3 regions of the Streptomyces sp. NPDC001157 genome follow, and region 1 is predicted to be linked to each of the others. Evidence: riboswitches for the same ligand, from Rfam matches in the RefSeq annotation. Region 1 holds a riboswitch; each other region holds the start of a gene.
The links. A riboswitch is a leader RNA that binds a small molecule or an ion and turns the genes downstream of it on or off. The one in region 1 is predicted to bind cobalamin.

Region 2: it holds a riboswitch for cobalamin, as region 1 does, so the genes downstream of both, ACWDAG_RS40940 (ribonucleoside-diphosphate reductase subunit alpha) here and ACWDAG_RS04660 (CbtB domain-containing protein) in region 1, are expected to answer to the same signal.
Region 3: it holds a riboswitch for cobalamin, as region 1 does, so the genes downstream of both, ACWDAG_RS08585 (cobalamin biosynthesis protein) here and ACWDAG_RS04660 (CbtB domain-containing protein) in region 1, are expected to answer to the same signal.

Annotation. Positions count from the first base shown of each region.
Region 1 is NZ_JBSFJW010000002.1:206,034-215,828, reverse strand. Features, by position in the region: gene ACWDAG_RS04680 (chloride channel protein) at 105-1,415, shown strand; gene ACWDAG_RS04675 (DUF6479 family protein) at 2,134-2,499, opposite strand; gene ACWDAG_RS04670 (ferredoxin) at 2,610-2,981, shown strand; gene ACWDAG_RS04665 (histidine phosphatase family protein) at 2,985-3,560, opposite strand; cobalamin riboswitch at 3,656-3,808, shown strand; gene ACWDAG_RS04660 (CbtB domain-containing protein) at 3,846-4,067, shown strand; gene ACWDAG_RS04655 (CbtA family protein) at 4,093-4,848, shown strand; gene ACWDAG_RS04650 (acyl-CoA dehydrogenase family protein) at 4,985-6,163, shown strand; gene ACWDAG_RS04645 (oxygenase MpaB family protein) at 6,233-7,030, shown strand; gene ACWDAG_RS04640 (tetratricopeptide repeat protein) at 7,093-9,333, shown strand; gene ACWDAG_RS04635 (phytoene desaturase family protein) at 9,388-9,795, shown strand, end outside.
Region 2 is NZ_JBSFJW010000041.1:40,679-50,473, reverse strand. Features, by position in the region: gene ACWDAG_RS40955 (putative Ig domain-containing protein) at 1-760, opposite strand, end outside; gene ACWDAG_RS40950 (nucleotidyltransferase family protein) at 1,023-1,619, opposite strand; gene ACWDAG_RS40945 (ribonucleotide-diphosphate reductase subunit beta) at 1,647-2,714, opposite strand; gene ACWDAG_RS40940 (ribonucleoside-diphosphate reductase subunit alpha) at 2,714-5,080, opposite strand; cobalamin riboswitch at 5,205-5,333, opposite strand; gene ACWDAG_RS40935 (GNAT family N-acetyltransferase) at 5,397-5,903, opposite strand; gene ACWDAG_RS40930 (ATP-binding protein) at 6,185-9,574, shown strand; gene mctP (monocarboxylate uptake permease MctP) at 9,639-9,795, opposite strand, start outside.
Region 3 is NZ_JBSFJW010000004.1:54,870-64,664, forward strand. Features, by position in the region: gene ACWDAG_RS08555 (hypothetical protein) at 1-202, opposite strand, end outside; gene ACWDAG_RS08560 (alpha/beta hydrolase family protein) at 599-1,717, opposite strand; gene ACWDAG_RS08565 (class II aldolase/adducin family protein) at 2,006-2,737, opposite strand; gene ACWDAG_RS08570 (lysozyme) at 2,934-3,683, shown strand; gene ACWDAG_RS08575 (anion permease) at 3,837-5,087, shown strand; gene ACWDAG_RS08580 (hypothetical protein) at 5,121-5,348, shown strand; cobalamin riboswitch at 5,496-5,637, shown strand; gene ACWDAG_RS08585 (cobalamin biosynthesis protein) at 5,738-6,763, shown strand; gene ACWDAG_RS08590 (cobyric acid synthase) at 6,760-8,271, shown strand; gene cobN (cobaltochelatase subunit CobN) at 8,268-9,795, shown strand, end outside.

The sequences.
Region 1 (9,795 bases):
CTGTCGTGTCCTGACCTCGGGAGGACCCCATTACCGGGACGAGATCGGGAGCGGCCGTGTCCGCGCAGGCGAATCAGCCCCCTGAGGCCGACCAGCTGCAGAAGATGTTGCGCCGCCCCGAATACCGCAAGGCGCTGGTGTTCTGCGGGCTGATCGGCGTTCCGGTGGCGCTGCTCGCCTTCTGGTTCCTCGTCGCGCTCCACCAGTTGGAGCAGCTGATCTGGACAGACTGGCCCAAGCACCTGGGCTGGAAGCAGGCTCCCTGGTGGTGGGCGCTGCCCCTGATGGCGGTGGCCGGGTTGACCGTAGGTCTGGTGGTCGCCCGGCTTCCCGGGCGGGGCGGGCACATCCCGGCGGGCGGTCTGCATGCCGGCGGGGTCACCAAGGAAGCGCTGCCCGGTGTCCTCGTCGCCGCTCTGGTCGGTCTGCCGCTCGGGGTCGTACTGGGTCCCGAGGCGCCGCTGATCGCCCTGGGCGGCGGTCTTGCGCTGCTCTTCGCGAGCCTGGTCCGGGCGCCCCGGACCGAGGCGAGCACGGCGTTGCTCGGCGCGGCGGGGGCCGCGGCTGCCATCTCGGCGCTCTTCGGGAACCCGGTGGTGGGAGCCGTGCTCCTGATGGAGGTGGCCGGGATGGGCGGGCCGCAGCTGTTCGCGGTGATGCTGCCGGCCCTGCTGGCCAGCGGAGTCGGGGACCTGATTTTCACCGGGTTCGTGCACTGGACCGGCCTGGAGACCGGGAGCCTGGACATCGGGCTGCCGAAGCCGCCGCCGCTCGACTGGGCAGACGTCCTGTGGGTCCTGCTGATCGCGCCGGCCCTCGCCCTCCTCATCCACTGGGTCTTCGTGGGCGGCAGGTTCGTGGCCGGCTTCGTGACGACCCGGACGGTACGGAACACCATTCTGTGCGCGCTGGGGGCGGCGGGCTCCATCACCCTCTACGCGGTCGCCACCGGCCATTCGCCGGCCGATGCCGCCATGTCGGGGGAGGACGCCCTGGCCGGCCTGGCGCAGCACCCGCACGCCTGGTCGGTGGGTGCCCTCGTCGCGGTGCTGGTGTTCAAGGCCCTCGCGTACACCTTCTGTCTGGGCAGCCTGCGCGGTGGCCCCGTCTTCCCCGCCCTGTTCCTGGGCGGGGCGGCCGGTGTCCTGCTGGCGCCGCTGCCCGGTCTGGGGCTGGTGCCGGCGATGGCGGTCGGGATGGCGGCGTCGGTGACCGCGGCCCTGCGGGTGCCCGTGAGCAGCGTGGTCCTGGTCGTGCTCCTGCTGGGCAACGTGGACACGGTGGCGCTGGTGGTGCTGGCCGCAGTGGTGTCCTTCGTCGTGGTTCAGCTGCTTCCGCAGGGGCCGAGCATCCCCGCGTTCGGCGAGCCGCCGGCCGGTCGAGCGCCTCGTCCAGGCGCGTCGCAGCCATCATGAGCGAAACTGGGTGAAGGTTTGCGGGAAATGGCCCGGAGCCCGGTCGGCCCGCGCGACGGCGTCGACGCGAACGAGCGTGCAGAGGCTGAACGCACCGTCCGAGCCCCGCAGCCCGTCGGTAGAGGCCGCCGGGTCGCAGCGGTGAGCGAGGGCCGCCACCTTCCGAGGTGAGGCGCACAGCACCCGCGGCGGAAGGTGCCGCCGTCGTACACGGGAAGCCGCGTGTCGAGCACGTCGTGGGCACCTTCCGCCGCGGGTCGGCTCCCGGTCGCTCCTCTCGTGCGCAGCACGTTGCACGGGTGCCCCGCGCCCAGGTCGGAGACAGCTACCGCTGATCGTCCCTCGGCCTGCCCCTCTGGTTGGGGGGTGCCGTGCGGTGGTCGGCCGAAGGGGTTGCGCGGAGGTCGCGGGTGACACCGGGGAGCCGGTGTGGCGGCCGTGCTGCTCGGGACGCAGCGAGCTCGGGGCGCCCCGACGTCGGCTCGCGCTCGTCTGCACATGCTCCAGGCCGACCAACAGCAGCGCGGTGATCGGGAGCGGGTCGCCGTACGAGTGCTGGTATAAGAGAGGCGCCCTGGACCTCCTTGGCGGTCAGGAACCATGCGCGGCTCTCAAGCCCGCCGGTCGGCAGGTGGGCGTAGTCGGGCAGCGGCAGTGCGGGGGCGGGTCGGTCTTGACTCTCGCGTCCTCCCGGCGTCGCCCGCGGAGGTGTTCGGCGTCAGCGGCTTCCCGGCCCGCCACTGCCGAACGCCCCGCTGCTGCCCCCGCTCCAGCGCTTTCGCTGCTGCGACGCACTGGTCCTGCTTGGCGAGTTGCCGTGTCCGGGCAGCTCGTGCGGGGTCAGCCGGTGCTCGCTGCGGGGTATCTCGGCGGGCTCACGGTTCTCCCGTACCTCGCGGACCGGGCCGTCGTCCGGCAGTTGCGGCTGATCCTCCGGCCGAGGCGGAGCGGGTTCGCGGCGACGGATGCGGGCGCCCAGCAAGAAGGCACCGATCAGCAGGGCCACGACCGCCACCCCCACGACGACCAGGCCGATCCCGAGTGCGCCGCGGCCTGCGGCGATGTCCATCCAAGAGGTGCTCATGGGCTCGCGGGTACCCATGGGACCCGGCGCGAACCTGCTCGCTGCGTCCCCTGTCGGCCAGACTGCGGGCGGCGGTGTTTGAGGCCATCGACGACGGCAACCCGCCAGGTGTGACTTCGACGACCCAGCAGGAGCTCTTCCGGTTCCTGGAGGACCGCTTCGCCTGCGCGCAGGCGTGCACCGAGTGCGCACGCGCGTGTGCGCTGCGCGCCAGCCTCGTGGATCCGGACGGCACGCAGGAGCAGGAACTCGTACGACGCAAGGGCATCATGTGCGCGGAGGTGTGCGACGCGACGTGCCGTGTGCTGTCCGAGCAGAACCGCCTGGACGAGGCCGCCATCCGCATCCAGGTGGAGTGGTGCCGCACGGTGTGCCTTGAGTGCGCACATGCCTTCGACCGGCTGCCGGGCGCCGAGGACGGCGCGAAGGCGGGCCGGGACTGCGCACAGGCGTGCACGGACTTCCTCGCCACGCTGAACTGAGGCTCACAGCGGCGCGCGGAGCGGCTGCCCGAGCCGCACGTTCCACCGCCCCGACCTGCCGCTGAGCTCGACGGAGGTCAGCGGCGGGACATCCGTACGCCAGAATGCCGACTCCGGCGCCCCGAGCGCCCGGACCACCGCGGCCCGTACGGCCTCGGGCTCGACCACGGCGACGGTCCGGCCAGGCGTCTGCGCGACCGTCTCCAGCCAGCCCGCCACCCGGCCGCACAGCGCCGCCACCGACTCCCCGCCGTGCGGCGCGGCCCCGGGGTCCGACAGCCAGCGGGCCAGCGCCTCCGGCTCGCTCTCACTCACCTCCGCGAGCGTCGCACCGCGCCAGCGGCCCGCATCCAGCGCTGCCAACTCCGGGGCCTCCACGGCGTCGAGACCGAGAGCCTCGGCCGTCTCGCGGCAGCGCACGGTGGGGGAGACCCAGACCCGTTCCGCCGCCGGGAGTGCGCCGGCGGCCGCCCGTGCCTGCCGCAACCCGGAGGCGTCGAGCGGGCAGCCGTCGTCGAAGCGGGCCTCCCGGAGGGCCGCGGTGATCGCAGGTGAGATCAAGATCACTCGGCTCGTCATATGTCCGTCCCCGCCCTCGACATTCCCTCAAATCCCTTGATCCGACGGCTGAAACGGCTCACCAGGGGCGCTCGCCGCCGTCCCGTGCGCCCTTGGCCCCACCTCTGCTTCGCGGTACCGTCTCGTGGATATTGACGACGGCACAGCGGAAGCCGGTGGAAGTCCGGCACGGTCGCGCCACTGTAAGTCCGGTGCGCACCCTGGGTGCGCACCGGGTGAGTCAGACCCGCCCCGTCGTCGCGTGCACCACCGAGACGGGACGCGAGTTCCCCAGGAGGGCCTGCCATGGCGCAGTCTGTCGCTCAGCCGACCACCACCCCCACCGCCGTACCGGCAAAGCTGCCGATCGGCGCGATCGTCCCCTGGGCGGTCTTCTTCGGCATCCTGATGCTGGTCCTGCTCTACTTCGTCGGCGCCGAGCAGGGCGCCACTTCCGTGATGAACGGATCCGACGTGCACGAGTGGGTGCACGACGCCCGCCACCTGCTCGGCTTCCCCTGCCACTGAGGGCGGCGAGAAAGCACAGCCGCCCATGAACTCGGCAACCGTCCGCAACCTCCTGGTGCGTGGCATGCTCGCGGGACTCGCCGCGGGCCTGCTCGCCCTGGTCGTCGCCTACTTCCTCGGTGAACCGCGCGTGGATGCGGCCATCGCCTACGAGGAGGCGCACTCGCACGAGCACGGCATGGAAGTCGTCAGCCGCACGATGCAGTCCACCGCGGGCCTGTCCACCGGTGTCCTGGTCTACGGCGTCGCGTTCGGCGGCATCGCCGCCCTCGCGTACTGCTTCGCGCTCGGCCGCATCGGCCGCTTCGGGCCGCGCGCGAGTGCGCTGCTCCTCGCGGCCGCGGGTCTGATCGCCGTGTACGTCGTGCCGTTCCTGAAGTACCCGGCCAACCCGCCGTCCGTCGGCGACCCCGGCACCATCGGCAAGCGCACCACGCTGTACTTCCTGATGATGGTGCTCAGCGTGCTGCTGGCCGTCGCCACCGTCATGCTGGGCAAGCGCCTCGCGCCACGCCTGGGCAACTGGAACGCGACGCTCGCCGCGGGCGCGTTCTTCCTCCTCACCGTCGGGCTCGCGTACGCGTTCCTGCCGGCCGTCAACGAGGTCCCCAAGACCTTCTCCGCCACCCTGCTCTGGCAGTTCCGCCTGGCGGCCCTGGCGATCCAGCTGACCCTGTGGACCTCCTTCGGGCTGGTCTTCGGGGTGCTGGCGGAACGGGTGCTCGTCCCGAAACAGGTCCGGGCACCCGGCGCCGCACGGCCGACTCCCGTCGCCCACTGACCGGTTCGGACAGCTCACCCGGCAAAGGGCCCCCGGACAATCGGGGGCCCTTTCCGTATGCCGCGCCATTCCCAATTTCTGGAACACGTTCTACGGTGTGCGCCGTCAGGACCGGCCTGGGAAGCCTGGAGGCGCCGTGCACCTCGAATACACGCCCGAGCAGCAGCGGCTGCGCACCGAACTGCGCTCGTACTTCGCCGAGTTGGTGCCGGACAACGCCTACGCCCGGCACGGCGACCCGGCCGCCCAGAAACGCTTCTACCGCGACACCGTCCGGCGCTTGGGTACGGACGGCTGGCTCGGCGTGGGCTGGCCGAAGGAGTACGGCGGGCGCGGGCTGACCGCGATGGAGCAGTTCATCTTCTTCGACGAGGCCGCCCAGGCCGGCGTACCGCTGCCGCTGATGGCGCTGAACACGGTCGGCCCGACGATCATGCAGTTCGGCACGGACGAGCAGAAGGCGTACTTCCTGCCGAAGATCCTCGCCGGCGAGATCGACTTCGCGATCGGCTACAGCGAGCCCGACGCGGGCACGGATCTGGCGTCCCTGAAGACCCGTGCGGTACGGGACGGCGACGAGTACGTCGTCAACGGGCAGAAGATCTGGACGACCAACGGAGACACCGCGGACTGGGTGTGGCTGGCCACCCGAACCGACCCCGACGCCCCGCCCCACAAGGGCATCACCATGCTCCTCGTCCCCACCACCGACCCCGGCTACTCCTGCACCGTCATCAACACCCTCGCCTCGCATGACACCACGGCCAGCTACTACGAGAACATCCGCGTCCCCGTCAACCGCCGCGTCGGCGCCGAGAACCAGGGCTGGCGGCTCATCACCAACCAGCTCAACCACGAGCGCGTCACCCTCGCCGCGCACGGCACCATGGCCATCCGCGCCCTCCAGGACGTGCAGCGCTGGGCCACGGAGACCAAGCTCGCCGACGGCCGCCGCGTGATCGACCTGCCCTGGGTGCGCCGCCGCCTCGCCCAGACCCACACCAGACTCGACGCGATGAAGCTCCTCAACTGGCGGATGGTGCACGCCGTCCAGAACGGCACGCTCACCCCGCAGGACGCCTCCGCGGTCAAGGTCTACGGCTCCGAGGCGCGCCGGGACGCCTACGCCTGGCTGATGGAGATCGTCGGCGCGGTGGGCGCGCTGAAGGAGGGCTCCGCGGGCGCGGTGCTCCACGGCGAACTGGAGCGCGGCTACCGCTCGGCGGTCATCTTCACCTTCGGTGGCGGCAACAACGAGATCCAGCGGGAGATCATCTCGTGGATCGGTCTGGGGATGCCGAGGGTGCGGCGTTAGCCTGCAGAGGTGACGGACATCCAAGCAGGTGACCCCGGGCTGTTCGGACCGTCCTCGGTGACCTGGCAGATGCACGGCGACCCGATGATGTGGGTCGCCGGGGTCCGTGCGCTCTACCTCCAGGCGCTGCACCCGCGGGCCGTGCGCGGAGTCATGCAGAACTCCGACTTCCGGCGCGATGCCTGGGGCCGCCTCATGCGCACCGCCAATTTCGTCGGCACCATCAGCTACGGCACCACCGAAGCCGCCGAGCGGGCCGGCGCCCGCGTCCGGAAGATCCACAGCATGCTGTCGGCGACCGACCCGGACACGGGGGAGCGGTACGGCGTCGACGAACCCGAGCTGCTGCTGTGGGTGCACTGCGCCGAGATCGACTCCTACCTCCAGGTCGCGCGTCGCTCCGGCTTCGTACTCACCGACGCGCAGGCCGACCACTACATCGGCGAACAGCGCGTGAGCGCCCGCCTGGTGGGCCTCGACCCCGACGCCGTACCGGCCGATCAGGAGGAGATGGCCGCCTACTTCGAGAAGGTGCGGCCCGAACTCGCCGTCGGACCCGAGGCACGCGCAGTGGACGACTTCCTGCTTCGCCCGCCGACGCACCCCCTCCTCGTCCCCGCGCGCGAGGCGCTGTGGCGGCGCGTGGCCCGACTGGCGTACGCCGCCCTGCCGCCGTACGCCCACGAGCTGTACGGCAGACCCGCCCCGAAACCCGACACCGTCACCCTGCAACTGCGTGCCACGGGCAACCTGCTTCGCTGCATTCCCGCACGTCTGCGCTGGCAACTCCCGCCCAAACACATCCTGCGCGCCATGTCACGGCTCGGCCCCGGCTCCCGCCCGGCACCGTACAAACTCGGACGATAGCTCGCCATACTGGACGAGTCAGGGGTGGGCGGGACGAATAGTTACGGGGGCGATCGCAGCAGATGGGGGACAGCAGGCTGATCCAGGGCCGGTACCGGCTGCTCGATCTGATCGGGCGGGGCGGCATGGGCGAGGTGTGGCGATCGCGCGACGAGTCGCTCGGCCGTCATGTCGCCGTGAAGTGCCTCAAGCCCCTCGGCCCGCACCACGACCAGTCCTTCACCCGGGTCCTCAGGGAACGCTTTCGCCGCGAGGCGCGCGTGGCCGCTGCCCTCCAGCACCGCGGGATCACCGTCGTGCACGACTTCGGCGAGTCCGACGGCATCCTCTACCTGGTGATGGAACTCCTGGAGGGCCGCAACCTCTCCCAGCTCCTGGAGGACAACAAGCATCACCCGCTGCCGGTCGGCGACGTCGTCGAGATCGCCGACCAGGTCGCCTCCGCCCTCGCCTACACCCACCAACAGGGCATCGTGCACCGGGACCTGAAACCCGCCAACATCATGCGGCTCACCGACGGCACGGTGAAGATCTGCGACTTCGGCATCGCCCGTCTCGGGCACGACATCGGCTTCACCTCGCGGCTGACCGGTACCGGCATCGCCATGGGCACCCCGCACTACATGTCCCCGGAACAGATCGGCGGCTCCGAGGTCGACCAGCGCAGCGACCTCTACTCGCTGGGCTGCGTGCTGTACGAGATCGCCACCGGCGTGCCGCCGTTCGACCTCGACGACGCCTGGGCGATCCTCGTCGGCCACCGTGACACCCCGCCCCGGCCGCCGCGCAGCCGCCGGGCCGAACTCCCCGAGTACCTCGAGAAGATCATCCTGGACCTGCTGGCCAAGCTCCCCGAGCAACGCCCGCACGATGCCCGCGAGTTGGGTCGGCGTATCGGCCTGGGCCGGGCCACACCGACATACGTACCGACCGTCGTGACCCCGCAGCCGGTGCTCCGGCCGCCCGAGCAGGTGCCTTCCCGCGAGGCCCGGCTGCCCTCGTGGACCCGCGGCATGACCACCGGCCACAAGGCCACCGGCGCCGGTCTCAGCTCCACGCCTCCGGACGCCTCGGCGGGCCTCACGGGCGAATGGATTCCGCGGCCCGCGAACGGCCGGAGCGACGACCCCGTCCCCGACCGGCTCCCCGCCCCCTCCCCGCAGACCCTCACCGCCCTCGCCGGACGGCACAACGCCGGCCTCAGTCTGGGACGCCTCGGCCGCTGGGCGGAGGCCGGCGAGGTGCACCGCGCGGTCGCCGCCGAACGCGCCCACCTGCTCGGCCCCGAGCACCCCGACACCCTCGCCAGCCGCTACGAGGTCGCCTTCACCCTCAGCCGCACCGGCCGCGCCGCCGACGCCCTGCAGGAGTACAAGTTCGTGGCCGCCGCGAGAACCCGCGCCCTTGGCGCCGACCACCCCGACACCCTCGCCGCCCGCCAGGAAATGGCGTATGTACTGGGCCAGTTGGGCCGCCACTTCGACGCCCACCAGGTGTACACCTCCGTGCTCGCGGCCCGGGAGCGCGGCATGGGCCCCGACCACCCCGACACCTTGCGCTGCCGCCACAACCTCGCCTTCAACCTCAGCAGACTCGGCCGTCTGGAGGACTCCTACCGCATGGCCTGCGACGTGGCCGCAGCACGCGCCCGCGTGCTGGGCCCCGATCACCCCGACACCCTCGTCACCCGCTACGAAGTCGCTTACGCCCTAGGCCAGTTGGGCCGCTGGCCGGAGGCCCTGCAGACCTACCGCGAGGTCGCCGAGGCCCGCGCCCAGGCCCTCGGCCCCGATCACCCCGACACCCTCGCCGCCCGCTACGAGGTAGGCATCAGCCTCGGCCGCCTGGGCCGCAGCGCCGAGGCCCTCACCCTCTACCGCGACCTCATCGACGATCGCACCCGCGTCCAGGGCCCCACCCACCCCGAGACCCTCCGTGCCCGCCACGGCCTCGGCGTCAACCTCGGCCGCCTGGGCCGCTGGGAGGAGGCCCTCGCCGAGTCCCGCGACGTCTGCGCCATCCGCGAGCGCGTCCTCGGCCCCGACCACCCCGACACCCTGGTCAGCCGCCGCGAGGTCGCCGTCGGCCTCGGCTGGCTGGGCCGCTGGTCCGACGCCCTCACCGAGTACCGCCGCGTGGCCGCCGCCCGGGAACGCGTCCTGGGCCCCGACCACGCCGACACCCTCGCCAGTCGCAACGACGAGGCCCATTGCCTGGAACAGCTCGGCCGGGGCGCCGAGGCGGTTGAGGTGTACCGCCGGGTGGCGGTGTTGCGGCAGCAGCGTGCGTCGGGCGGGCGCTGACCCCGTCGCCGTAACCCCCTGGCCGCTGACGATCATCGCGTGTTACCAAGAACCATGGCTGCACACGAGGGACACCGGACATACGACGCCGTGATCGTCGGCGGAGGCCACAATGGCCTGGTCGCCGCCGCCTACCTGGCCCGGGCCGGACGGTCCGTACTGGTCCTGGAGCGGCTGGACCACACCGGGGGCGCCGCGGTCTCCACCCGCCCCTTCGCCGGCGTGGACGCACGGCTGTCGCGCTACTCCTATCTGGTCAGCCTGCTGCCGAAGAAGATCGTGCGCGACCTCGGCCTCGACTTCCGCGTCCGGGCCCGCACCATCTCCTCGTACACCCCCGTGGAACGGGACGGCCGGCCCACCGGACTCCTGGTCGGTGGCGGCGAGAGGCGCACCCGGGAGGCCTTCGCCCGGCTCACCGGCTCCGACCGCGAGTACGAGGCCTGGCAGCGCTTCTACGGC
Region 2 (9,795 bases), on a different contig from region 1:
CCTCGCTGGTCTGGGAGGAGGACTCGGAGCCGCCCCAGCTGTTGGAGACGAACTTCGCGCCGAGCGACACGGCCTCGTTCTCGGCGATGCCGAGGTCGGTGTCGTTCGCGGAGTTCGCCTCGACGAGGATGATGTTGCAGTTCGGGCAGACGGCGCTGACCATGTCGAGGTCCAGCGCCTCCTCACCCGCCCAGCCGGTGTCGTTGGTGGGCAGCGAGGTCGTGGAACCGGTCTGGCTGACCTGCTTGAAGCAGCCGTTGGCCTTGGTGCAGGAGGACAGGCCGTACGTCGAGCGGTAAGTGGCGAGGTCCGACTCGGCGTTGGGGTCGTTGTAGGCGTCCACCACGGCAACGGTCAGGCCCGAGCCGCCCGTCGACGGCAGGTTGTAGGCGCTGTGCAGGTTGGCCGGGCTGAGGCCGGAGGGTGCGGCGGCGGCGACCGCGGAGGCCAGCCGCTGCTTGATGTCGGTGCGGCGCTGGGCGAAGCAGGACGCGTGGCCCGGGGCGGCGGTGGCGCACAGGTGCTGGGTCGGCACCTTCTGGCCGGCCTTGCCGGTCGAGTGGAACGTCTGGCGCTCGGGGGAGGTGAGGGCCTTGGCGTTCTGGGTGACCCGGGTGGTGTGCGAGGCCGCGGACGCCACGGGCTGGGCGTGCGCGGGTGCCGCGACGAGTCCGGCGAGGCCGAGTGCGAGGGCGGGGACGGCTACGGCGAGGAGTCTTCGCATGCTCCGTCTGGGCTTTCCGCTGCGTGTCTGACGCATGGGGGTACTGCCTCCGTCGTTGGAGTGGGGTTCTCGACGCTGGTGGCAGGCCTGTGACGCGCGTAGCGGCGGCGGTGCGCGATGCCGTCATGGGCATGACACATTGAGCGTCCGGTGATGCCGTTGTGGTGCGGTTGTGCGTGGCATGACAGGACGGCCAGAAAGTAGCGGGCGGCGAGAAGCCCGGAACAGATGGGCCGGAAGAACTTTGCCGCCCCGTGGGAGGTCCATGGCCGTCCGATGGACGCGCCATGGACAAGTTTCAGCCAGGCCAGTCCAGCACGGTCAGCTCCGGCCACTGCGTCAGCCAGCGCGCCGACTTGGCTTCGTATACGGAACGTGGTGCGAGTACGGGGTTGGGCCGCAGGACGAGGTTGAAGACGTCGGAGAGGCCGTGCGGTGCGTAGACCCGCCACCGGCCGTCAGGCTCCAGCCGTACACCCAGGCAGCAGGTCGTGGCGGCGAAGCTGTCGATCGCCGCCTCGCTCGACTCGTACGGCGGGCACGGCACCCCGAACCTGTCCTCGTACCACAGGTGCACGCGCGCCTCGTTGCGGATCTCGACCTCGGCCGGGAGATCCGCGAAGATCTCCCGGCCGGCCTTGATCACGGCATCCTCGGCCTCCCAGGACAGGTCGCCGGCGTCGAAGTAGAAGACGTCGTAGTCCTTGATGCCGGCGGTGGGCGGACGGTCGGTGACGACGTTCCAGACGGTCTGGAAGAGGCACCCGGCGGTGAGATACCAGCCGGGCAGCGCCATCGTCGCGGTCCGCTCCAGCACCTCGGTCAGAACGCTGTTGCGGGACAACACCGCACGCAGGGAGTCGAGTTGGTCATCCAAGGGGAGGCGGCTGATCACCCTCCCGGCATATCACAGCCGGGGCCGTCAGAAGTCCTCGTCCAGGTCGACCGTCCCCTCGACCGCCACCTGGTACGCCGAAGGCCGCCGCTCGAAGAAGTTGGTCAGTTCCTGGACACCCTGCAACTCCATGAAGGAGAAGGGGTTCTCGGAGCCGTACACCGGGGCGAAGCCGAGGCGGGTGAGGCGCTGGTCGGCGACGCACTCCAGGTACTGGCGCATCGACTCGGTGTTCATGCCGGGCAGACCGTCCCCGCACAGGTCGCGGCCGAACTGCAGCTCGGCCTCCACGGCTTCCCGCAGCATGTCCGTGACCTGCTGCTGCAGCTGGTCGTCGAAGAGCTCCGGCTCCTCCTTGCGGACCGTGTCGACCACGTCGAACGCGAAGGACATGTGCATCGTCTCGTCGCGGAAGACCCAGTTGGTGCCGGTCGCCAGGCCGTGCAGCAGACCCCGGCTGCGGAACCAGTAGACGTACGCGAAGGCACCGTAGAAGAACAGGCCCTCGATGCAGGCGGCGAAGCAGATCAGGTTGAGCAGGAAGCGGCGGCGGTCGGCCTTGGACTCCAGGCGGTCGAGCGAATCGACCGAGTCCATCCACTTGAAGCAGAACTGGGCCTTCTCGCGGATCGAGGGGATGTTCTCGACGGCCGCGAAGGCCGCGGCGCGGTCCTCCGGGTCGGGGAGGTAGGTGTCCAGGAGGGTCAGATAGAACTGGACGTGGACTGCCTCCTCGAACAGCTGGCGGCTCAGGTAGAGCCGTGCCTCGGGGGAGTTGATGTGCTTGTACAGGGTCAGCACCAGGTTGTTCGCCACGATCGAGTCACCCGTCGCGAAGAACGCGACCAGGCGGCCGATCAGGTGCTGCTCGGCGGGCGTGAGCTTGGCGAGGTCGGCCACGTCCGAGTGGAGGTCGACCTCCTCCACGGTCCAGGTGTTCTTGATGGCGTCCCGGTAGCGCTCGTAGAAGTCCGGGTAGCGCATGGGGCGCAGGGTCAGTTCGAAGCCCGGGTCGAGCAGGTTCTGGGATCGGGAGGTGCCGGCGCGCAGCGCCGTCGTTGAGGGGTGGTGGTCGGGCGACGGGTGGGCGGTCATTACTGGCAGGCCTCGCAGGACTCGGGGTTTTCCAGGGAGCAGGCGACCGCTTCGGGGTCGGCTGCTTGCTGCACGGGGATCGTCTTTTCAGGCTGGGCCTGCGCGGCTCGGGCGATCCGCGTCGCCGGGCGGGAGCGCAGGTAGTACGTCGTCTTCAGGCCCTGCTTCCAGGCGTACGCGTACATCGAGGAGAGCTTGCCGATGGTCGGCGTCTCCAGGAACAGGTTCAGGGACTGGGACTGGTCCAGATACGGGGTGCGGGCCGCGGCCATGTCGATCAGGCCGCGCTGCGGGATCTCCCACGCCGTGCGGTACAGGGCGCGTACATCGGCCGGGATCCAGGCGAAGTCCTGCACCGAGCCGTTCGCCTCGCGCAGCGCCTCGCGGGTGCGGGCGTCCCAGACGCCCAGCTCCTTGAGGTCCTTCACCAAGTACGAGTTGACCTGCAGGAATTCACCGGACAGCGTCTCGCGCTTGAAGAGGTTGGAGACCTGCGGCTCGATGCACTCGTACACGCCCGCGATCGACGCGATGGTGGCGGTGGGGGCGATCGCGAGGAGGAGCGAGTTGCGCATGCCGACGGTCGCGATGCGCTCCCGGAGGGCTGCCCAGCGCTCCGGCCAGGTGAGTTCGGTGTCGTAGTGGTCGGGGTGCAGGACGCCGCGGGCCGTACGGGTCTTCTCCCAGGCCGGCAGCGGGCCGCTCCGCTCGGCGAGGTCGGCCGAGGCCTCGTACGCGGCGAGCATGATGCGCTCGGCGATACGGGTGGACAGGGCCTTCGCCTCCGGTGAGTCGAAGGGCAGGCGGAGCTTGAAGAAGACGTCCTGGAGGCCCATCGCGCCCAGGCCAACGGGGCGCCAGCGGGCGTTCGACCGGCCCGCCTGCTCGGTCGGGTAGAAGTTGATGTCGACCACGCGGTCCAGGAAGGTCACCGCCGTGCGGACCGTCTCGTCCAGCCGTTCCCAGTCGATGTCCTGACCGGCCACGAACGCCCCGAGGTTGACCGACCCCAGGTTGCAGACCGCCGTCTCGCCGTCGTCCGTGACCTCCAGGATCTCCGTGCAGAGGTTGGAGGAGTGGACGACATGGCCCGGCTCGGCCGTCTGGTTGGCGGTGCGGTTGGCGGCGTCCTTGAACGTCATCCAGCCGTTGCCGGTCTGGGCGAGGGTGCGCATCATGCGGCCGTAGAGATCGCGGGCGGGGATGGTCTTGCGGGCCAGCCCCTCCGCCTCGGCCTTCCGGTAGGCGGCGTCGAACTCCTCGCCCCACAGGTCCACCAACTCGGGTACGTCGGCGGGGGAGAAGAGGCTCCACTGCTCGTCGGCGTTGACCCGGCGCATGAACTCGTCCGGGACCCAGTGCGCGAGGTTCAGGTTGTGCGTACGGCGGGCGTCCTCGCCGGTGTTGTCGCGCAGCTCCAGGAACTCCTCGATGTCGGAGTGCCAGGTCTCCAGGTAGACGGCCGCCGCGCCCTTGCGCCTGCCGCCCTGGTTCACGGCGGCGACCGAGGCGTCGAGGGTCTTGAGGAACGGCACGATGCCGTTGGAGTGGCCGTTGGTGCCGCGGATCAGCGAACCGCGGCCGCGGATGCGGGAGTACGACAGTCCGATGCCGCCGGCGTGCTTCGAGAGGCGGGCCACCTGGTGGTAGCGGTCGTAGATGGAGTCCAGCTCGTCCAGCGGGGAGTCGAGGAGGTAGCAGGACGACATCTGGGGGTGCCGGGTGCCGGAGTTGAAGAGGGTGGGGGAGGACGGGAGGTAGTCGAGGCGGCTCATCAGGCCGTAGAGCGCGGCGACTTCGTCCAGCGCCCGGCTGGTGTCGTCCTCGGCGAGGCCGCTCGCGACCCGCAGCATGAAGTGCTGCGGGGTCTCGATCACGCTGCGGGTGATCGGGTGCCGGAGCAGATAGCGGCTGTGGAGCGTGCGCAGGCCGAAGTAGCCGAAACGGTCGTCGCCCTGGGGGTCGACGAGCGCGTCGAGGCGGGCCGCGTGGACACGCACGAACTCCGCCGTACGGTCGGCGATCAGCCCCTCGCGGTGGCCGACGGCGACCGACTCCGTGAAGGACGTGACGCCCTGCGAGGCGGCCTCAGCGGCGATGCTGATCGTGAGCAGCCGGGCGGCCAGCCTGCTGTACGCGGGGTCCTCCGAGATGAGGCCGGCGGCCGCCTCGGTGGCCAGTTCACGCAGCTCCGTCTCGTCCGCCCGGGCGGACCGGCCGCGCAGCGCGGCGGCGGCGACCCGGCCGGGGTCGGCGTCGGGGAGGTCGGCGGTCAGCTCGGTCAGGGTCCGCAGCAGCGCGGCTCCCAGGCCGTCGTCGGCCACGGCGGTGCTGGCTGAAACCGGGTCTGCTGGCGCGATGGTCACGTGAGGCTCTCCCTCGCTCGGCACGGGGGCCTTGCGGAGGGCAGGGGGCAGTCACGAGCGCGCACGGCGTCGCGTCCACCGGCCCACTCCACGAGGCCCGGACGTCAAGGCACCCGGGCCGGATGGGCCGGGCGCACTGTCGGCAGGTCCTCGGACTGACGCCCATATGTGTGCGAACACGCATGGGTACACCGTTGCGGGACAGTTCCGGACTCACACCGGATTCCCCTGCGGCGACAGCGAGCATGAGCATACATCTTGTGCCGGGCTGGGGGAGCACCCCCATATGTTGTGTCGCCGGTGACTTCGGAGCGTGTCAGAGCGTCAACTCATAGGTGAGCAGCAGGATGTCCTCGTTCCCCGGAATCGGATGCCAGTCGCGCTCGGGGACGCGGACGAAGCCGAGGCGCTCGTAGATCCTGTGGGCGGCACGCATCGAGCCCTGGGTCGACAGGACGAGGCCGGTGCGGCCGGCCGTGGCCCTGGACCGGTCGATGCAGGCGCGTACGAGGGCCTCGCCGATGCCACGGCCGCGGGCGGCCGGGGCGACGGCGAGCATCCGTATCTCGCTCTCCGAGGGCCCGGCTATCTCGGACAGGGGACCGCCGGACGGCACGAAGGTCACGCCCCCGAGGACGCGGTCGCGCTCCACGGCGACCAGGACCTGCGCGTGGGCCGCCCGCTTGGCGACGTCCTTCAGCTCGCCGAGGTACCAGTCGCTGCCGGCGAAGTCGAGCAGGCCGTCGCCGAGGTAGGCCTGGGCGGTGATCTCGCCGAGGGTCTCGTACTCGCCGGGCTCCGCCTGCCGGATCACGATGTCCATGGCACCGAGTCTGCCGGACGGGTAGGACAACGGGCCTCCGGTTTTCCACAGGGGTGTCATGACCCGGGTTGCGGGGTGTTGGGGGAGTGCTTCCAATGGAAGGAGGTGCAGGCGTCGGCGTGGGCCTCCAATCCCGAGAACCGCTCTCGGAGGGAGAACGCACGATGTCGGTCACCCGTCACCCGCCCAGCAGGACGTGGCCACGAAGGGCGTTGCGTCCGGAGACCCGCGGGGGCACCGCCCGCCCCAGGAAATGGCGCAGATGGTTCTCCTACGCCAACGTGACCAGGATCGTCTGGCTGACCGCCCTGCTCGCGGTCCTCGCCTGGTGCGGGGAGGGTGTGTACATCTGGTTCGCGCATACGTCGACCGGGTTCGAGCACCTGCGCCAGAGCAAGGGGTTCGACGCCGTCCAGATGTTCGTGGGTCCCGTGCTCACCGCTTCGCTCGCCGCCGCGCTCTTCCTGTTCTGGTGGTACAGCTGGACCAAGCGGCGTTACCTGGCGAAGGCGCGTGGGGATCCCCGGGGACTGATGCCCACCGCCGGGCAGGACGCCGCCGAGATCGTCGGCCGCGAGGAGGTTGTCCAGGTCATCGCCGAACGGCTGCGGGAGCGCGACACACGCAGGCCCTATCTCCTCGTCGGAGGCGTCGGCGCGGGCAAGACCGCCGTCCTCGTACGGCTCACCGAACTGCTCGCCCGGCTGAACGCCGTGCCTGTGCCGATCAGGCTGAGGGACGCGGACGGCGGGAGTGACCTCAACTTCGAGCGCATGGCCAAGCAGCGCTTCGCAGACGAGGCGCCCCAGGGCATTCTGGCGCGCGGCAAGACCGAGCGGGTCTGGCAGCAACTGCTGGCCGACGACAAGCCGGTGGTGATAGCCGACGGGTTGGAAGAGGCGCTCCTCGACGGCGATCTCCAGCAGCACCGCGACAACATCATCCGCCAGGCCATCCAGCGCGCCTATGACGAGAAGCTGCCCCTGGTCATCGCCTCCCGGCCGCACAGTCCGCTGGAGAGCACCCCCGCCGCGATCGTCGAGCTGGAACCGCTGAGCGAGGAGGAGGCCCTCCGGTTCCTCGAAGGGCAGGTACCGGGCACGGACGAGCGCCGGGTGGACTGGATCGTGGAGACGGCGGAGGTGACCGAATCTCCCATCTACCTGCAGATTGCGCGCGAACTGCACTGCCTGGGCGCCCTGGAGCGTGACCGTCCGCGCGACGATCCCCAGCGGCTGGACACTCGCAGCCGGGATCGCAGCACGCTCCGGCTGTGGCTCCTGGAGAAGTGGGATCAGGCCCTGTGCGAGGGCCGACTGCGCGAGGAGGTGGCGCTGACATCGAAGGAGCGCCGGGACACCGTCGAAGTGGTCTCCGCCCTGGCGTGCATCGGACTGCTCCAGGACGAACTGGAGGTCGGCTTCGACGAATTGCTCGACCAGGACGTGCATCCCGGTACGGCGCGGCACGCGAGAACCTGGGCGGAGCACATGTGGACGAGGAGCCGCCGCTTCGACCGGTACGGCAAGCGCCAGAACGCCTTGTCCGAGTGGCACCGACGGCGGATATGGAACACGCTCTGCGACAGGCTGGGCGCCGAGGAGGGCAGGCGTCTGCGTGAAGGGAACGCGGACCAGTGCCACGCCGTGCTCGCCCGGATCGTGGGCAACGCGCACAGGCTCAGGCTGGTGGAGGGCTCCGAGAAGAAGGTCCGTTTCCCGCACAGCATCCTTCAGGCCTACTTCGGCTTCCGCGTACTGCACCACCTTGGGGAGCGAGGCGGTGGAGAGCTGGTCGAGCAGGCACTGCAGCCGCGCGGGCCCAGCCGGGAACTGCTCATCGCTCTGGTGCTGCTGTCCCGTCGGCGGGCGGCAGAGCTGACGGCCACGGGCGGCAGCATTCAGGCCGAAGTGAAGAAGGGGCTCGGGGAGTTGGTGCGGCAGTCACCTGTGCGGGGGCGCACTCTGGCCCACCGGCTCTTCGTGGCCGCGAACCTCCGCACGGAGGATCCGAAGGCCCTGGATCTCTATGCCGCGGCCATAGAGATCGAGAGTGTGGAGGAGAACCCGAGACTGCTGGAGGACATCGTCGCCAAGGTGCGCGAAGGCTGGCCCCGCGTCAAGGGGGACCGACGCAGCCTCGAGGACGCGAAGCTCAGGCTGGTCAGGCGGCTCGGCGCGGCACTGCGGGCCGTCTCCGACAGAACGGACACCGTGCCGCTGTACGAGAAGCTCTTCGAGGTGGGCATCGCGGAGCCTTCCTACCCGCTACGCCTGGCCGTCGCCCAGGAGATCGGCACCGGCGGCAATGCCGCGTTCGGCATGCTCCGCGAGCGGAGTGGGTTCAACAGCGACCCCGTGAAGGAGTACGACGCCAAGGTCAGTGCCCTGAAAGCCGGGAAGGGGCAGCGGTTGGCGATGTGGGCCGTGGAGATGGGGCAGGCGAGAGCCGCCCGCGGGCCCTCACGGGCTGTGTCGGCCGAACGCATCAAAGAGTTGCAAAGCAGACGAAGGATCCTCAACAGAAAGTACCGCGACAAAAGGGTTGCTCTGTTCCGGGAGTTCGTGATGCGGGCCTGGATGCTCCCCATGCTCCTCGGCTCCGTCGACGAGGACCACCGCGACGAGACCCAGGAACGCATCGTCAAGTGGCTGCGCCACCTCGACCCGAAATACACCGGTGGCACCCCGGACCTCCCGCTCGCCCTGGAGGCCGCGTTGGCCCAGGGTTTCAAGTACGCCGCCAACCGGCGCAAACGCCACCCTGACGCTCACTCGGGCAACCGCGCCGACCTGATCCGGCTGGCGGAGACCGTGCTGCAGCAGTCCCGGTGCTGGTACGCGCAGCTCAGCCTGGTTCAAGCGCTGGGCCTTTGGGAGCTCCCGGACAGCGTCGGCGTCCGTGAGCGGGACGGGGGCCCCGTCGGGGCACGCGAGCCGTCGCGGGCGATCGGCGAAGCGACCGCGGTGCAGACCGTGCAGCGTTGGCTGTCGACGGCCGGCACGGTGAACCGTGCTCCCGGCGCGAACGGCGTGCCGGCCCGGCCGCTGGTCCATCCGTTCGTCGCCGAGGCGGCCGACCTGGTGGCCCTGGCCCTGGAGACCGGGCAGCCCGAGCGTTTCCTCTGGGTCGACGAGAAGGGCGTGGCGGACAACATCGGCTCCCGCAACGGCAACCCCGCCGGGTATCGCAAGCACAACCTCTGGATCCCGCCCTCCGTGGGCTGGAGCACCCTCGACGCGCGAGCCCAGTACCTCGTCGCCGACATTCTGGTCATGCTGAACCTCATCGAACGCGATGGACACCCCGACGAGGTCGAGGAGCGCCTGGCCCGCGCGGAGCCGCACGGCATGCCGCTCCCGCCCTGCATCCGTACGAACCGCTACCCGCTGCGGCCCGATCTGCAGGCCGGTACCTCGGTGCCGCCCACCCCCGGCAGCACCTGTCTGCCCGACTGCAAGTTCCAGCTCTGCCCGTACCCGCCCCGGGGCTGTGTCCCCCGGGGAGAGATCCGTGAGCCGTTCTGCCGCCAGCAGCAGGCCCTGCTGCCCGGGCGGGTGCGCCGCCTCTTTCCCCGCGGCCTGCGCAGGAAGACCCCGCACTGGGTGGGCATGCGGGTGCGGGAACTGGACCGGTTCTGGGGCGAGATGGCCAAGCGCACGAGGGACTGACCGCCGTGCGGGTACGACAACGGGCCGCCGGATTTCTCCGACGGCCCGCCGATCGCCGTAACCGTCAGTGGGACGCGCCCGCGGTCGCCGGCGGGAGCTCCACCTGGACGCCCGGGTCGCCCGCGTCCGCCGTGTAGTCCTGCGGCTTCGTCTCGTCGACGCCCTCAGGGGCCTTCAGCGCCTTCAGGACGAAGGTGAGCACCACCGCCGCCACGGCGTTC
Region 3 (9,795 bases), on a different contig from region 1:
CGTCGGCCCAGCGGGCGACGCGGGCCGCGGCGGCCAGCTGGGAGCGAGCCATTCTGGCCAGCTCCGCGGGTGCCGGTGTGCCCTCCGGGGGGCGGGGTGCGGCGCGGCGCGGGCGGCGCTGGTTCACGGCTCTGGGGGCGGCGGACAGGGATCGCGGGCCGACGAGTCGAAGCCTGGAGTCGCGCGGGATACGGGACGTCACGGGTGCAGTCTTCCGGTTGACGGTCCGAAAACCCAAACGGAATGTCACGGCGGGCGACGGGACTGGCCAACGCACGGGGTCCGGCGGGCGGCTCGGGGACGGGAACAAGCCAGTGGTACGGCCTTAAACGGAATCGTGCCGACCGTTCAGCTCCGCTCCGGCTCGGCATCGCGGGCAGGGGTGCCGGACGGGGGCGCACGAGCGGGGGGAGGCACCGGCGGAGGGGGAGCGCGCGGGCAGGGCAGGGGTTCGGAGGAGCGAGTGCGCGAGCCGAGCGAAACCCGGCACGAAAGGGGTGCGCGAGCAGGGCGAAGGGTCGAAGGAGCAGATGCACGAGCCGAGTGAAGTCCGGGTCGAAAGGGGTGCGCGAGCAGGGTGAGGGGCCGGTGGAGGCGGTCACATCAGCGGGGTCAGAAAGCGGCGCAACGCTTCTTCGTAGGCCTCCGGGTCGGCGTTCCACATCGCTGAGTGCGGGGCGTTCGGGACCGTGCGCAGAGCGATCAGGTTGGGACGGGCGTGGGCGAGACGGCGGGAGTACTCCCAGGGGGCCAGGGTGTCGTCCGGGCCGTGGAATATCAGGGTCGGCACGGTGAGCTGCTCGGCCTCGGCGGTGCGCTCGCGCTCCATGCCGGTACGTCCCTGGGCGGCGCGGACGGCGAGCGGCAGCAGTGCGCCCGGTGTGCGGCGGGCCGCGGCGAGGGCGCGCAGTGTCGTGGCCCAGCTGAGCACCGGGGAGTCCAGGACCAGTCCGGAGATGCTGTCGCGCAGCCCGGAGTGGGCGGCGGCGCGCAGCGCCATGGTGGCGCCGGTCGACCAGCCGTGCAGGACGACCTGTTTGGCGCCGTGGCTGACGGCGTGCCGGATCGCCGCGTCCACGTCGCGCCACTCCGTCTCGCCGAGGTGGCCCAGGCCGTCCGGGGAGCGGGGTGCGCCGGGGTCGCCGCGGTAGGCGAGGGCGAGCACCGGGAAGCGCTGGCGGTGCAGGAACTCCATGATGTTCATGGGGAGTTCGCGGGTGGCTCCCAGCCCGTGCACGGCGATCACCCAGGTGTCCCGCACGCCGGGCACGAACCAGGCGGGCAGGGAGCCGAGTTCACCGGGGATCTCGACGTCGGTGTGGGGCAGTCCGAGGGCGGTGCCCGGGTCGCCGATGTGCACGTTGGGGGTCAGCCACACCTGGGCGCCGGGCTCCAGGGTGCCGTGGGTGACCCGTTCCAGGCGGCGGACGACGGTGTCGGCGGTGTGCGTCGCCGTGGCGAGGACGGGGCCGACGACGGCGTGGGTGCCGTCCCCGGTGAGCCCGTAGATGCCGGGGCGCATGGCCGCCAGGTCGCGGGTGAGCGCGATCTGGCCGGCGGCCGTGGCGTGCACGGTGAGCCGGGGTTCGGTGGGCAGCGGCCGGCCCGGCGGCGCCTTGAGCGCCGCGTCGCTCGCGAACCGGCCGGCGGCCACGCTTGCCGCGCCGGCCGCCAGGGCTACGGTGACGGCTGCAGCCGTCGCTTTGACTGTGCGCACCCGTCCAGTGTCCTGGCCGACCTCGCCTGCGGCCAGCGGGAGGACGGGGCGGGGTGAGGCGAGGTCGCCGGCAGCCGTGCCGCGTTCACGCCCACCACGGCTGTACGGACCTCACTACGGTTGGCCGTGCGCACGCACCCCCTCCCCGCCTCCGCCACCCGCTGCGGGGACCGCAGCATCAGGGTGATGCGGGCGACCGACAGCCGCGCCGCCCGCGGCGACCGCAGCGACCGCGGTTGTGCGAGCCTGCTCGCCCCTGCCGGCACGCCGACTGCGGGCGTGCGGGCCTCACTGTCGTTGCCCGTACCCGCGCAGCTTGTCCGCCGCCTCCGCCAGCTGCTGCGGGGAGAGGAGTGTCGGTGACAGGCCCGGCACCGACGAGGCCGTCAGCCACAGGCGGCACATCCATTCCAGCTGGGCCGTGCGGTCGTAGGCCTGGTCGAGGGTGGTGCCGTACGCCATCGTGCCGTGGTTCTGCAGCAGGCAGGCGGTGCGGTCGGCGAGGGCGTGGAGCATGTTCTCGGCCAACTCCTCACTGCCGTATGTCGCATAGGGGGCAACTCGGACGGGGCCGCCGAGGGCGCAGGCCATGTAGTGGATCGCCGGGAGCTCGGGGACGAGCGTCGAGACGGCCGTCGCATGCACGGCGTGGGTGTGGACGACGGCGCGGGCGTCGGTGGTGCGGTGGATCGCAAGGTGCATGGGGAGTTCGCTCGTCGGGACGAGCGTGCCGAGCACCTGGCGGCCGTCGAGGTCGACGCCGGTCACGTCCTCGGGCGTGAGCCGGTCGTAGGGCACGCCCGAGGGCGTGACCAGCACGGTGTCCCCGACGCGCACCGAGACGTTGCCGGAGGTGCCGACGACGAGTCCGTCGGCGACCGTGCGGCGGGCGGTCGCGACGAGCGCTTCCCAGGCGTGGGCCGTCTCGGCACTCACGTCCCTCCCCCACCGCCCCGGCGCGTCCTGCACACCTTCCCGCGCATCCCGTTCGCCTCGCTGGTCCCGCCGCTGCTCAGCCATGCCGCGATCCTGCCAGGCACACCCTCGACCCGCCGCCGGGCGGGGGCACTTTAGGGCGGAAGCCATGCCTTCGAAAGACCCGCTATAGGGACATATCCGTCTCTCTCGGTTCTTGGCCGGAGATCGCCGAGCATTCGACGACCTTCCAGTAATCTCCCGTTGTTTTGTCGTGCACGTCGCCATTCCGGGGGGAAATATGGCTCGTGATCGCAAACCGTTCCGCCGTCGCGCCCGCGTCATCGCGGTCTCCGTGGCGGCACTCACCGTCGCAGGGGCAGCTCTCGCCGACCTTCCGGCATCGGCGGCGGGCCTACCGAAGGGGCACGACGTCTCTTCGCACCAGAAGAACGTCGACTGGTCGAGCGCGAAGGCCAAGGGCGCCAGGTTCGTATACGTCAAGGCGACCGAGTCCACGAACTACCGCAACCCGTACTTCAGCCAGCAGTACAACGGCGCCCGCAGCGCCGGCATCATCCGCGGGGCGTACCACTTCGCGCTGCCGGACAAGTCGTCGGGCAGGGCGCAGGCCGCGTACTTCGTGAACCACGGCGGCAGGTGGTCCTCGGACGGCTGGACGCTGCCGCCCGCGCTCGACATCGAATACAACCCTTACAGCGCCAAGCACAGGTGCTACGGCATGAGCAAGGCGAGCATGGTCGGCTGGATCAAGTCGTTCAGCAGCGAGGTGAAGCGGCTCACCGGCCGCCACCCCGTGATCTACACGACCACCCACTGGTGGAACACGTGCACCGGGGGGAGCAGCGCGTTCGCCTCGAACCACGCGCTGTGGATAGCCCGTCACGAGTCCGGGGCCGCGGGTTCGCTGCCGGCCGGCTGGTCGTTCTGGACCTTCTGGCAGTACGACAACAGCGGCGGTCTGCCGGGTGACCAGAATCTCTTCAACGGGTCGCAGACCCAGCTGAGGAGGTTCGCCCGGGGCTACTAGCCAAGGGACACCGAGGGACCAGGGGGCCGCCGGGACCGGGCGGAGCGGCGACCCCCTCATCCGGACATCGCGCAGCCTCCCTCAGTTCATCTTCCGTTCACCCAGGTTGCCTACGGTCAACCGACCGTTGACTTCGAACGATTGCCTGGGTAAATGGAAAACTTCTCGCTGATCCTCGCGATTGTGGTAGTGACCGCACTCGCGTTTGATTTCACGAACGGTTTCCACGACACCGCCAACGCGATGGCCACCACCATCTCGACCGGCGCGCTCAAGCCCAAGGTCGCGGTGGCCATGTCCGCCGCGCTGAACCTTGCGGGTGCCTTCCTCTCCGTGGAGGTCGCCAACACGATCTCCAAGGGTCTCGTCGACGAGACCGGCATACGTCCCGAGGTCATCTTCGCGGCGCTGGTCGGCGCGATCCTCTGGAACCTGCTGACCTGGCTCGTCGGCCTTCCCTCCAGTTCCTCGCACGCCCTGATGGGCGGCCTGATCGGCGCCACCATCGCCTCGGCCGGCATGGGCGCGGTGCACGGCGACGTGCTCGTCACCAAGGTGCTCATCCCGGCGCTCGCCGCCCCGATCGTCGCGGGCCTGGCAGCGCTGCTCGCGACCCGGCTGTCGTACACCCTCGGCAAGAAGGCCGACGGCAAGGCCGCAGAGAAGGGCTACCGCGTCGGCCAGATCGCCTCCGCGGGCCTGGTCTCGCTGGCCCACGGCACCAACGACGCACAGAAGACGATGGGCATCATCACCCTCGCCCTGGTCGCCGGCGGCGCCGTCGCCCCCGACTCCGACCCGCCCACCTGGGTCATCCTCTCCGCGGGCCTCGCCATCGCGCTCGGCACCTGGCTCGGTGGCTGGCGCATCATCCGCACCATGGGCAAGGGCCTGACCGAGCTCCAGCCGCAGCAGGGCTTCGCCGCCCAGACCAGCGCGGCCACGGTCATCCTGGCCTCCTCGCACCTCGGCTTCTCGCTCTCCACCACCCACTCGGTCTCCGGTTCGGTGATGGGCGCGGGTCTCGGCCGCAAGGGCGGCGTGGTCCGCTGGTCGACGGCGACCCGCATGCTCGTGGCCTGGTGCCTGACGTTGCCGGCCGCGGCCCTGGTCGGTGCGGGCGCGGAGTCCGTCACGGATCTCGGCGACTGGGGCACCGCCGTCGTCGCCGTCTTCCTGGTCGTCGCCAGTGCGGCCATCTGGAAGATCTCCCGGCGCGAGGTCGTCGACGCGTCGAACGTCAACGAGACCGACGAACCCGCGGGCGTGGTGACCACGGCGATCGCCGCCGTGACCCCGCCCCCCACGGGCACGGTGACCGAGGGCCTGACGGCGACGATCCCCGCCCCGGCCCCCGTGACCGCCGCCCCCGACCCGGCGACCCCGCCGGCCGCGGCCGTCTGAGCCCGCCTCCCGGTACGAAGGAAGAGAAGCAGCATGAAGATCGACTGGGCAGCCCTGGGCTCCGTCTTCGGCGTCAGCCTCGCGGTCACGGTGGGCCTCGTGGCCCTGTTCACCCTCGGCATCATGGGCCTGTCGCGCCGCGAGCGGGCCGTGGCGCAGGGCAACTCGGCGTCCCTCGCGGTGGCCGGCGCGTACGTGGCCTTCGCGGGGTGCGCGGCGGCGGTGGCGTACGGGATCCATCTGGTGATCGCCAAGGCCTGAGGCGGCCGGACCGCCTCCCCAACCGTCCCGCGGGGCTAGGAAGCACCCTTTCGTGCCTCCTCGCCCCGCGGGTTTTTCATGCGCGGATCCGAGCACCGGGTGTGGGCCTCAGCACACTCCCCCGCCGCAGGTCAACGGCAAGTTGACTGCCGTTCGGGGGCGTGGTGGACTGCCGAAGCCATATACGGCGGCGCGAGAGGAAGCCGGTGCAAGTCCGGCGCGGTCCCGCCACTGTCACCGGGGTAGTAAGCCCCGGGAGCCAGGAACTCTCACCGCCGGTCTAGTCGAACCAGGGCGTGGACACCCTGAGTGAGGACATGTCGTCATGCCAGCCTGCCGTTTGAGGTACAGGACCAGGTCCCTGCCCGACCCCACGGCCGGCTGAGCCGATGCGTGCCGATCGCGTCTTCGCGTACGGCGCCGCCGCCGGCCTCCTCGGTGACCATCTGCTCGGCGATCCGCGCCGCGGACATCCGGTCGCCGTGTTCGGACGGGCCGCGGGGGCCGTGGAGCGGGTGCTGTGGCGGGACCATCGCGGGTGGGGCGCGCTGCACACCGCCGTGTGCGCCGGTGGCGCCATTGCGCTCGGCCTCGTGGCGCAGCGAGCCGTACGTCCGTCCCGTGCCGCCTCCCTCGCGCTGACCGCGGCCGCCACCTGGGCCGTCGTCGGGGGGACTTCGCTCGCGCGCGAGGCCCGTGGCATCGGGCGTGCGCTGGAGGCCGGGGACGTCGAGGCCGCCCGGGCCAGGCTGCCGCATCTGTGCGGGCGGGATCCGCAGGCCCTGGACGTCGACGGGATCGCGCGGGCCGTTGTGGAGTCCGTCGCCGAGAACACGTCCGATGCCGTCGTGGGGGCGCTGGTGTGGGGGGCCGTGGGCGGGGTGCCGGGGCTGCTCGGGTTCCGGGCCGTCAACACGCTCGACGCCATGGTGGGGCACAAGTCGGCCAAGTACCGGCGGTACGGGTGGGCTTCGGCGCGGCTGGACGACGTGGCCGGGTGGCCGGGGGCGCGGGTGACCGCCGTTCTGGCCGCCGCTGCCGGGGGTGACGGCCGGGGGGCCGTACGCGCCTGGCGTTCCGACGCCTCGAAGCATCCGAGTCCCAACGCCGGGCCCGTGGAGGCGTCGTTCGCGGGGGCGCTGGGGGTGCGGCTCGGGGGGACCTTGTCCTACGGGGGGCGGGTCGAGCATCGGCCTGTGCTGAACGGGGAGGGGCGTGCGGTGGAAGTCGGCGACATCGAGCGTGCCGTGCGGTTGTCGCGGCGGGTGGGGTGGCTGGCGTTGGGGGTCAGTGCGGCTGGGGCGGTGTTGCGAGGCCGGGTCGCACGGCGACCGGCGGTGGGGGCCGTGCCCACCCGTTCCGCCCTGCGGAACGACTGCCCACAGCCAGGGCCACAGCAGGGCGGTGCGTCATGAGTGGCGGGGGTCTTCTCGTTGCCGGTACCACCTCCGATGCCGGTAAGAGTGTCGTCACCGCCGGGATCTGTCGCTGGCTGGTGCGGCAGGGGGTCAAGGTCGCGCCCTTCAAGGCGCAGAACATGTCCCTCAATTCGTTTGTGACGCGCGAGGGTGCCGAGATCGGGCGGGCTCAGGCCATGCAGGCGCAGGCCTGCCGGGTCGAGCCGACCGCGCTGATGAATCCCGTGCTGCTCAAGCCCGGTGGCGAGCAGAGCAGCCAGGTCGTGCTGATGGGCAAGCCGGTGGGTGAGCTGAGCGCACGCGGGTATCACGGGGGGCGCCAGCAGAAGCTTCTCGGCACCGTCCTCGACTGTCTCGCCGAGTTGCGGGGCACGTATGACGCCGTAATCTGTGAGGGGGCGGGTTCTCCCGCCGAGATCAACCTGCGCCGAACCGACATCGTGAACATGGGGATCGCCCGTAACGCGCGGCTTCCCGTGCTCGTGGTCGGTGACATCGACCGCGGCGGGGTCTTCGCCTCCTTCTTCGGGACCGTCGCCCTGCTCTCGCCCGAGGACCAGGAACTCGTCGCCGGGTTCCTCGTCAACAAGTTCCGCGGGGACGTCAGCCTTCTGGAGCCCGGGCTCGACATGCTGCACGGGCTCACCGGACGGCACACCTACGGCGTCCTGCCGTTCCAGCACGGCCTCGGCATCGACGAGGAGGACGGACTGCGGGTCTCCCTTCGGGGGACGGTACGGGAGTCGAACGTCGCGCCGCCCGTCGGCGAGGACGTGCTGCGGGTCGCCGTGTGCGCGATCCCGCTGATGTCCAACTTCACCGACGTGGACGCCCTGGCCGCCGAACCGGGCGTCGTGGTGCGGTTCGTGGACCGGCCGGAGGAGCTCGCCGACGCCGACCTCGTCGTCGTTCCGGGGACCCGGGGGACCGTGAAGGCCCTGGAGTGGCTGCGCGAGCGGGGACTTGCGGACGCTCTGGTCCGCAGGGCCACCGAACAGCGGCCCGTCCTCGGCATCTGCGGTGGCTTCCAGGTCCTCGGCGAGCACATCGAGGACGAGGTCGAGAGCCGGCGCGGGCATGTCGAAGCGCTCGGAGTGCTGCCCGTACGGGTGCGGTTCGCCCGCGAGAAGACCCTCACCCGGCCCGTGGGGGAAGCCCTGGGCGAGCATGTCGAGGGGTACGAGATCCATCACGGGGTCGCCGACATCCACGGAGGGGAAGCCTTCCTGGACGGCATCCGGGTCGGGCAGACCTGGGGCACGCACTGGCACGGTTCGCTGGAGTCGGACGGGTTCCGGCGGGCGTTTCTGCGCGAGGTGGCGGCCGCCGCGGGCCGTCGTTTCGTGCCGGCGCCCGACACCTCTTTCGCCGCGCTGCGCGAGGAGCAGCTCGACCGGCTCGGCGACCTGATCGAACACCACGCGGACACGGACGCGCTCTGGCGGCTCATCGAGTCCGGCGCGCCGCAAGGACTGCCTTTCATTCCACCGGGAGCGCCCGCATGAGCACAGTGTTGTTGTTGTCGACCGCCGACACGGATCTGTTGGCCGCTCGGGCCGCCTCCGGTGCCGACTACCGGATCGGCAATCCGACCCGGGTGGATGTGACCGAGGAGCTGCCCGGCCTCCTCGACGGCGCCGACATCGCCGTCGTACGGCTGCTGGGCGGGAAGCGGGCCTGGGAGGACGGGCTCGCCGCGCTCCGGGCGTCCGGGATCCCGACCGTGCTGCTCGGCGGGGAGGCCGTCCCCGACGCCGAGCTGATGGCCGAGTCGTCCGTGCCCGCCGGTGTCGTGGCGGAGGCGCTCAGGTACCTCGTCGAGGGCGGCCCCGCCAACCTCACCGAGCTCGCCCGGTTCCTGTCCGACACCGTGCTGCTGACCGGCGAGGGGTTCGTCGAGCCGCAGAAGATGCCGGAGTACGGCGTCCACGGCGAGCGGGAGTTCATCGAGGGGCGGCCGACCGTCGGCGTGCTCTTCTACCGGGCCCATGAGCTGAGCGGCAACACCGCGTTCGTGGACACCCTGTGCGACGCGATCGAGGCGAAGGGCGCCAACGCCCTTCCCGTGTACTGCGGTTCGCTGCGCGGTGCGGACGCCGGGCTGTACGAGATCCTCGGCCGGACCGACGCCCTGGTCGCCACCGTCCTCGCCGCCGGCGGCACGCACGCCTCGCAGGCGTCGGCGGGCGGTGATGAGGAGGCCTGGGACATCGGCGCGCTCGCCGACCTCGACGTCCCCGTCCTGCAAGGCCTTTGCCTGACCTCGTCCCGCGCGGCCTGGGACGAGTCGGACGCCGCCCTGTCCCCCATGGACGCGGCGATGCAGGTCGCGATCCCCGAGTTCGACGGGCGGCTGATCACCGTCCCGTTCTCCTTCAAGGAGCAGGGCCCCGACGACGTGCCCGTGTACGTCGCCGACCCGGAGCGGGCCGCGCGCGTCGCCGGGATCGCCGTACGGCATGCGCTGTTGAAGCACAAGGCGAACGCGGACAAGAAGCTGGCGCTCGTCTTCACCGCGTACCCGACGAAGCACTCACGGGTCGGCAACGCGGTCGGTCTGGACACGCCCGCGTCGGCCGTACAGGTGCTGGACGCGTTGAAGGCCGCCGGGTATTCGCTCACCGAATACCCTTCCGGCGGCGACGAGTTGATCCACCGGCTCATCGCGGCCGGTGGTCACGACGTGGAGTGGCTGACGGAGGAGCAGCTGGCCGCCGCGCCCGCGCGCGTGCCGCTCGCCGACTACCGGGCCTGGTTCGACAAGCTCGACCCGGAGCTCCGGGACGGGATGCTGGAGGCGTGGGGCGAGCCGCCGGGCAATCTGTACGTCGACGGGGAGGACATCGTTCTCGCCTCCCTCCAGTTCGGGAACGTCGTCGTGATGATCCAGCCGCCGCGCGGCTTCGGCGAGAACCCGATCGCGATCTACCACGACCCCGACATGCCGCCCTCGCACCACTACATGGCGGCCTACCGGTGGCTCGACAACACGTTCGGCGCCGACGCGATCGTCCACATGGGCAAGCACG